Regions from separate parts of the Vibrio sp. QJM3NY_27 genome, predicted to be linked through region 2. Evidence: predicted binding sites of a transcription regulator. Region 2 holds the regulator's gene; each other region holds the start of a gene.
The links. Region 2 encodes CRP, which controls carbon source genes, mostly activating them, when cyclic AMP is high. Its sites were predicted from a motif close to TGTGANNNNNNTCACA; they were not measured.
Positions count from the first base shown of each region.

Region 1 (2,210 bases), 780 kb from region 2:
ATTGATAACACCACCCACCAAGATTTTCTCAGGGTTGAAAAGGTTAATCACAATCGCTATCGCGGCACCTAAGTAACGACCTAACTGTTCAATAACTTCAACAGCCAATGGATCGCCATCAGCAGCGGCTGCACAGATCTGTTCGATAGTGACGTCTTCAAACACAGTTAATGATGATGCTTCACCATTAGCCAGTCGCTCTTTCACTTGATCACGGATCGCCTGAGAACTCGCGACTGTTTCTAAGCAGCCTCGGTTGCCACAATGACAAAGTTTGCCCTGCTTATCGATCTGGATATGCCCAAGTTCACCGATATTACCGTGGCGACCTTGTAGCACTCGGCCGTCGAGAATGATCCCAGCACCTACACCATGGTGAATCGAGATAAGAACAGAATTATCGTTGTCTTGTGAGTGACCAAACAGCTTCTCTGCTAATGCCCAAGCTCGGGTATCATTGGCAATAAAGACAGGCAGACCTGTTTCTTTGTAAATCTCAGGACCCAACGCTAAATTTTTAACGTTGTAGTGCGGCATCTGCAACACAATACCTTGCTCAGAATTCACAAGGCCCGGTAGCGTAACCGCAATGCTTGTTACCCTATCGAGTTGCTCAGCATAAGTTTGGAAAAATTCATCAATTTCATGTAGAAGACGCGCAAGCACATCATCTTGGTCACGTTCATGAATATCAATCTTGGTATCGATAAGCACGTCGCCACCCAATTCATGGAGCGCGATCGTCAAGTATCCGCGACCAAGACGCATCGACAGAAACTGCCAACCTTCGTTATTGGTTTGCAGACCGACAGCAGGACGCCCACGAGTCGTGGCTTCTTGAACCGTCGTTTCGTGAATAAGGTGAGCTTCAATGAGTTCACGGGTAATTTTAGTAATACTCGCCGGAGCCAACTCACTTTGCTTGGACAGATCGATACGAGAAATAGGACCTTTAAGGTCAATTAGTTTATATACACGACCAGCATTGACCTGTTTGATATGATCAATATGGCCCGGTTGAGCCATGTACATTTTACGCTCCAGAAATCATCAACGAGTTAATTTTTTTACTTTGCGAAGTAATTGTGAAGTCACTTGGTATATCGCCGTGACCAGTATCACGTATATACATGAATCTTTGTGTATCGAGTCAAATAGTTCGAGGAAAATTAACACCAAAATCGATAAATTGAGACTTAATTTTCAGAATAAAACATCGTTATTGAGCCCTGAATTCAATAATTAGAGACAAATAATGAAATATCTCCCTAGCTCCCAATAAATAATCAATTAATGCATATACTTAATTCAGTCTTTTAAAAGATTACTTGGCCTCACTCTAGGAGTATTCATGACAGCCGAATTAAGAAAAACGAAAATCGTCACAACGCTAGGCCCTTCTACTGATAAAGGTAACGTGCTTGAAGAGATCATCAAAGCCGGTGCCAATGTCGTCCGTATGAACTTCTCTCACGGCACCAGCGACGACCATATACAACGCGCAGAAAACGTCAGAGCAATTGCAAAAAGACTTGGCACTCAAATCGCTATTCTCGGTGACTTACAAGGCCCCAAGATTCGAGTATCGACATTCAAAGATGGCAAAATCCAACTTGCTGTGGGTGACAAATTCACTCTCGACAGTAGCCTAGGTTTAGGTGTAGGCAACCAACAAGCAGTCGGTCTTGATTATAAAGAATTACCTAACGACGTTTCAGCTAACGACATCCTGTTACTCGACGATGGTCGTGTTCAGCTGAAAGTGACCGAAGTGGAAGGCTGTCGCGTTCATACAGAAGTCATCATTGGCGGCCCACTGTCAAATAACAAAGGCATCAATAAAAAAGGCGGTGGTCTTTCCGCAGAAGCGCTGACAGAAAAAGATAAGCGCGACATCGTCACCGCAGCCCAAATCAAAGTGGATTACCTCGCAGTGTCTTTCCCACGCAACGGCGCAGACATGCACTACGCTCGTCAGCTTGCACGAGAAGCGGGATTAGAAGCTCACCTTGTAGCAAAAGTAGAGCGAGCAGAGACGGTAGCCACTGTTGAGAACATGGATGACATCATAATGGCCTCAGATGTGGTCATGGTGGCTCGTGGTGACCTCGGAGTAGAGATTGGCGATCCTGAGTTGGTCGGAGTACAAAAACAGCTTATACGCCGTGCTAGAGCGCTTAACAGAACCGTAATCACCGCAACTCAAATGA
Region 1 covers NZ_CM173511.1:2,418,521-2,420,730, forward strand. Annotated here, with positions in the region: gene mlc (sugar metabolism global transcriptional regulator Mlc) at 1-1,032, opposite strand, end outside; gene pyk (pyruvate kinase) at 1,352-2,210, shown strand, end outside.
Region 1: a site for CRP is predicted at 1,108-1,123, ahead of mlc (sugar metabolism global transcriptional regulator Mlc). Genes of this name have one in related genera too.

Region 2 (2,210 bases):
GATGTGATGTTCTACGAAGGTCTTCATGGTGGCGTGGTAGATGGCGACATCAATGTCTCACAGCACGTCGACTTGCTGATCGGTATGGTGCCAATCGTCAACCTTGAGTGGATCCAAAAATTCGTTCGTGACACACGCGATCGTGGGCACTCACGCGAAGCAGTAATGGATTCCATTGTTCGCTCAATGGATGATTACCTTAATTACATCACCCCACAATTTTCGCGTACTCACATCAACTTTCAGCGTGTTCCAACCGTAGATACATCGAATCCACTGAACGCTAAAGGGATTCCAAGTTTAGACGAAAGCTTCGTGGTTATACGTTTGCGTGGCATCAAAAACGTCGATTTCCCCTACCTTCTAGCTATGATAGATGGCTCATTTATGTCACGCCACAACACGCTTGTGGTGCCAGGCGGCAAGATGAGTTTTGCTATGGAGCTCATTGTAAGGCCCATCCTACAACAGCTCATCGAAACCGGAAAAATAGGTTAACAAGACACCATTCTGGTTGATTACTTTTCATACCGTGATCATGTGCACAATTTTGCGTAAAAAATCGTAGCTTGGTCACGATTAAAATCAAGAAATAGTACCTGAAAAAGGATACTATTCTTAAACGAAACACAAGATAGCTTGCAGCGCTCAACGAGTGCTCTTATCCTACAAGTCAATCCAGGCTTAGCTAAAATACGGAAAGCGGCAAGCATACCCTGCAGAGGAAGTAAGATATTATGGTTCTAGGTAAACCCCAAACCGATCCAACATTAGAGTGGTTCCTTTCACACTGTCATATTCATAAGTACCCTTCAAAAAGTACTTTGATTCATGCTGGTGAAAAGGCAGAAACCTTGTACTACATCGTTAAAGGTTCTGTGGCAGTTCTTATCAAAGACGAAGAAGGTAAGGAAATGATTCTTTCTTACCTAAACCAAGGTGACTTCATTGGTGAACTTGGCCTCTTCGAAGAAGACCAAGAGCGTACTGCATGGGTTCGTGCAAAATCTCCTTGTGAAGTAGCTGAAATTTCTTTCAAGAAATTCCGTCAACTTATCCAAGTGAACCCAGATATCCTAATGCGCCTTTCAGCGCAAATGGCAAACCGTCTACAAGTAACTAGCCAAAAGGTTGGTGACTTAGCGTTCCTTGACGTAACAGGTCGTATCGCTCAAACGCTACTTAACCTAGCGAAACAGCCAGATGCAATGACTCACCCTGACGGCATGCAAATCAAGATCACTCGTCAAGAGATTGGCCAGATTGTTGGTTGTTCTCGTGAGACAGTAGGTCGTATCTTGAAGATGCTAGAAGAGCAGAACCTAATTTCTGCACACGGTAAAACTATCGTGGTATACGGCACTCGTTAATCTCGATTAACTGAGCCAAAAATTTGAAAGCCACCAAATGCAAATTTGGTGGCTTTTTTGTTTTCTAAAGATCTAGAGAGCAGATGCGAGATGCGAATGGAGCACCTCCCGCGTCCAAGCGCAAACACTCTCAAAGCGAAGCGTACCCGCATCTTTAGGGTAAAGCCCGTGCTCGTATCTTTCTTTAACCGTTGGTGCTCTCAAAGATCTTGTCAGCCGATGCTGCAACAAATCCTGTATAAATCTCACCATTCGCCATCGCATAACGCTTAGCGAACTCGTAGAAGCCACCAGGAATCACCTCATTGCCTTCAACAAATGAAACTGGCACTTTGTCTGCCATTGTAGATGATTGCTCTAATAAGACCTCTGGAGAGCCTTTAACCTGACCGCCAGATGCATTGATAGTGAAACCTGAATCACTCAAATAGTCATTCACAGTCTGTACTTCATCGAACTCATTAAGCTGGTTCACACTCACCGTAAAGTGGTTGGCACCGTAACCATGAGCCGCTAGCCAAGACGCGTATTCACTCTCTTTTGCTAGCACTTGGAAATCCGCGAAACTCAGATCCCAAAGGCGACCACCAAACAAGAACTCATGGCCTTGAAGCTTGCTTACGTCCACTTGCTCAACCAACTTAGCAACGATCTGTTGTAAGTCACTTGAACACTCTTCTACCTTCAACTCACTAATGAACACTTTCGGTTGGTTTGGGTCTGGGTGCTCATAGTGCTTAGCCACTAGTTTCTTGCTTTCAAACAAGTAATCGCCACACGCTTTATAACCTAGCTCAAGAAAAGGCTTGGCCAGTGTTTCAATGCCCAGCGGTGCAACAT
Region 2 covers NZ_CM173511.1:3,202,172-3,204,381, forward strand. Annotated here, with positions in the region: gene AC3CIA_RS14435 (phosphoribulokinase) at 1-498, shown strand, start outside; gene crp (cAMP-activated global transcriptional regulator CRP) at 738-1,370, shown strand; gene AC3CIA_RS14445 (DUF1338 domain-containing protein) at 1,555-2,210, opposite strand, start outside.

Region 3 (2,210 bases), on a different replicon from region 2:
TTGTTTATTCAGCACGCTACCTAATGGCAGAATCGTATCGCAGTCGGTTATCTTCAGTTTTATACCGCTAGCGATTAAGCGTTTGTCACGTAACTGCTCGTCTACTTCAGGCTCAGAATTGGCGTAAACACACGTCGCATCAAGCTGTTTGTATAGATGAGTGAGTTGTGCGGCTTGGTCGTCAAAATCGCGGGCTTTGAGGTGCAGAAGATCGATCCCAAATTCAGCGAGTTGGGATTCAAGTTGCTGCAGGTGACGATAGATTAAATCGGCTTTGATTGGCGCAAGGTGGTGTTGCTGCCATTGCAGTGGCGTTGAAATAAAAACGGCGATAGAGGCGCCGTTTTCAACTGCAGAGACGAGCGCTGGGTTATCGTGAATCCTCAGGTCTCGTCTTATCCATAGAATGTCGCTCAATATCCGTATCTCAGCTTAAGTTCTTGTGGGTGCGGGTTTAGGTAAACCTGTGATTCAAGGTACTCGTTTGGGTATTCCATCAAGTAGTGATTGATCAGTGTGAGTGGAACTAACAGAGGAACAAGACCTTCTCTGAATGATGAAATCTGATTGGTAAGCTCTTGCTTGTGCGCGCTGCTCAATTGTTTCTTAAAGTAACCTTGCAAATGATGCAGAGTATTGGCGTGGCTACCACGGTTCGCGTGGTGAGATAATGCCGTCATCAAGCCTTCAATATATTGTTTTGCCAACTCATCGATTTCAAGATCGTTGCTTGCTAATAATTTCCCAAGTTTCTTATAGCCTTCAATGTGGTGACACATTACCAAGTACTTGTGAGCGCTGTGGAATTGAATCAGCTTGTGTTTAGTTACGCCTTCGTCAACAAGGTTGAGCCACTTCTGATAAGTGAAGACACGTGTCATGAAGTTTTCGCGCAAAATAGGGTCATTGAGGCGACCATTTTCTTCAACGGGAAGTAACGGGTTACCGTCCATAATTTGTTGGGTGAACATGCCTACGCCAGTCGATTCAGATCCGCGACCGTGGTGGTGATACACCTTAACGCGCTCCATACCGCAGGTTGGGCTTTTTTGACACACAATGAATCCTGCGATGTGCTGGTTGCTCTTTGAATAGTTTTGTCCAAACTCGATCAGATCATTGGTCACATCACCAGAACCGTCAGGTCTAGAAACGTGAATGATATTGTCTAGCTGACGAACTTGGCGAATGGTTGGGCGAGGTGTTGGAAGACCCACTGCCATTTCTGGGCATACTGGTTCTAGTTCAACATAATCTGCAAGGTCATCTGTACAAAAACGAGAGCGTTTGTGACCTGTATCGAAACGTACCTTATGTCCTGCAACACAAGCACTAATGCCTATTTTAATTTTCTTTTCCATTGGCCAACTCCTTTGCTCTTGCTTTGAGCTATTTATTATATTTCAACATTGCTAATCGTACTTACAGAGCCGGGTGTGTTTTAAGTCTCAACACCGTTGATGTTTTAAGCCAGATGTATTTGACGATATACAGGATAACTTCATGCCATCCTGTATATTTATAGCGTGCAACTGGGTTAATAGATATATTTACCGAGTGGATTGAATAACTGGCTCACACCTTTTGTGAAGTAAAGCGCATCACTTGAAACAGTTAAACACACACAACCTTCTTTGGTGGCTGGTTGGTGAGTGTGGTCACCATCTAACCAGATGAAATCGCCTTTGTTGTAGACTCCCATTTCATCTTCGAAACTGCCTTCTAAAAGAAGCGTAATCTCAAAGCCTTTGTGGGTGTGGCATGGCACTTGTCCATCTTTGTCGATGTGCAGCAAACTGGTGTGGTGTGCTTCGTCGTCAAAATCGAGTCGCGCTCGCGAAATTTTGCCTAAGTTCATCCAGTCTTTTCTCGCCACTGAATTCAACGCGCGAGGAATAGTGAACGTGGTGTCTGCAACCGTAACTTGCTGAACTTCGGGTGTCACTTCGATAGCTTGAGATGAATCAGCAGTGATTTGAGCAATCGCATCAAAATCAAACTCTCCATCATCGGATAGGAACGCATCCATTTTGCTGTCAGAAAGTTGAAGCCCTGAGGTATCACTTTCAAAGGCAGATGTATCGCTTTCAAAGACTGAGTCAGCAGCTTGCGCCGTCAGCATGCTTACTTGTTGTTGGCAGTGTTCACACAGTTCTACATGGCTAGAGACAATCAAAGAAACTGAGTCTGCGAGTGTTCCATCGACAAAA
Region 3 covers NZ_CM173512.1:606,672-608,881, reverse strand. Annotated here, with positions in the region: gene phrB (deoxyribodipyrimidine photo-lyase) at 1-417, opposite strand, end outside; gene AC3CIA_RS18600 (YbgA family protein) at 414-1,361, opposite strand; gene AC3CIA_RS18595 (ChrR family anti-sigma-E factor) at 1,538-2,210, opposite strand, start outside.
Region 3: a site for CRP is predicted at 1,436-1,451, ahead of AC3CIA_RS18600 (YbgA family protein). Genes of this name have one in related genera too.

Region 4 (2,210 bases), 580 kb from region 2:
AGGTTTGCTTTGTGCATGATCTGCATTGTGTCTGCAGTGATCTCATCGTTAAGCATTACACCGCCACAACCATTCAATTGTAGGTCAATGAAGCCTGGGCTTAGGTTTGCTCCGTTTAGGTCGCGAACTTCGATTCCTTCTGGTAATTCAGAGATAGGACAGACTTTTTTGATCAGTTCGTTTTCGATTACAACAGCATGATCGGTTAGAACATCACTACCAGTGTAAATTTTACAGTTACTTAGCGCGTACATAGTCAGCTAATCCTTATTTCGTGAGATCTTTAAAATTTGTTCGTTACCTAAATGTGAACTTAGTTTGCGAGCATCATTTACGTAACGATTTATCTTTTATGGGCAAACGGCTTCAAAGCGGGAAGCAATTTAAGTTATTGAAAAATATATGAACAATTGATTGTTGATATACATTTAGGTTCACCTTTAATGATTGTTTATTGGACAGTGTAAACCCAGGGATACCATCATTTTGTCTAATGATTAGGTTTAGATTTTATCTATAAACGTTCATTTTTTTGAATGATAAAATAAGTTTTATGATCTCGCTAGCAAAAACCTCTGGATTTGGTAAAAACTGGTGATTACGATCACAAATGGTAAGGTTTTAATTTGCGGAGCAAAATTAATTGAATACACTGAATAGGACTAAATTGAGCGACTAAAATAAGTTTCTCAAACGAATTCTAAAAAATCCTATAGGGGGAAACAACTGGTGAATATTCTAGGATATGCACAGAAGCTTGGTAAGGCGTTAATGCTACCAATCGCAACGCTTCCGATTGCGGCGCTTCTTTTACGTTTAGGTCAAGGCGATTTACTTGATATTCCATTCATGGCAGAAGCTGGTGGTGCTATCTTCGGTAACCTACCATTGCTATTTGGTCTAGGTATCGCGATTGGTCTTTCTAAAGACGGTAACGGCGCAGCGGGTCTTGCTGGTGCAGTTGCTTACTTCGTACTAACAGCAACAGCAACCACAATTAACGCAGACGTTAACATGTCATTCTTCGGCGGTATCTTCGCAGGTATCATCGCAGGTCACTCTTACAACGCTTTCCATGCAACACGCCTTCCTGAGTGGCTGGCTTTCTTCGCGGGTAAACGTTTAGTACCTATCATGGCCGGTCTATTTGCACTTGTTGCAGGTGCTGTGTCTGGTGTGGTTTGGCCTGGTATTCAATCTGGTCTAGATGCACTAGCTCACGCGGTATCAACGTCTGGTGCTGTTGGCCAATTCGTTTACGGTACTCTTAACCGTGCACTAATCCCTGTAGGTCTACACCACGTATTGAACTCATACTTCTGGTTCGGTATGGGTACGTGTCAAGAAATCATCGTTGCTGGTCAAGGTGCATTCGCTAACATCACTCAACTTTGTGTTGACCCTGCACTGGCTAAAACTCTAGTTGTTGGTCAAGAACATACATTCACATTCGCTAACTCAGTAACTCCAGAGATTACTACTGTTGTTAAAGAAGTGACTGAAACAGTTAAATCTGGCGACCTACACCGTTTCTTCGGTGGCGATAAAGGCGCTGGCGTATTCATGAACGGTTTCTTCCCAGTAATGATGTTCGGTCTACCAGGTGCTGCACTTGCAATGTACCTAGCTGCTCCTGCTGAAAAACGTAGCCAAGTTGGTGGCGCATTGTTCTCAGTTGCATTCTGTTCATTCCTAACAGGTATCACAGAGCCGCTAGAATTCATGTTCGTATTCCTAGCTCCTGCTCTATACGCAATGCACGCGGTATTTACAGGTCTGTCTCTAGTAGTGGCAAACATGTTTGGTACTCTGCACGGTTTCGGTTTCTCTGCTGGTCTAATCGACTTCGTATTGAACTGGGGTCTAGCAACTAAACCATTCACTCTACTATTGATTGGCTTAGCATTCGGTGCTCTATACTTCTTCACTTTCTCTTTCGCAATCCGCGCTTTCAACTTGAAATCGCCAGGTCGTGAAGATGATGACGAAGCTGCAGTAGCTCCTGCTGGTGACGCGCCAAAAGGTGACGTAGCTCGTCAATACCTGAAAGCTCTAGGTGGTCACGAAAACCTGACTTCAATCGATGCTTGTATCACTCGTCTACGTCTAACTCTTAAAGACCGCTCTATCGCTGATGAAGTTGTTCTTAAGAAACTTGGCGCTAAAGGTGTGGTTAAACTAGGTGAGAACAACCTACAGGTTATCCTAGG
Region 4 covers NZ_CM173511.1:2,624,878-2,627,087, reverse strand. Annotated here, with positions in the region: gene nagA (N-acetylglucosamine-6-phosphate deacetylase) at 1-254, opposite strand, end outside; gene nagE (N-acetylglucosamine-specific PTS transporter subunit IIBC) at 772-2,210, shown strand, end outside.
Region 4: a site for CRP is predicted at 594-609, ahead of nagE (N-acetylglucosamine-specific PTS transporter subunit IIBC). Genes of this name have one in related genera too.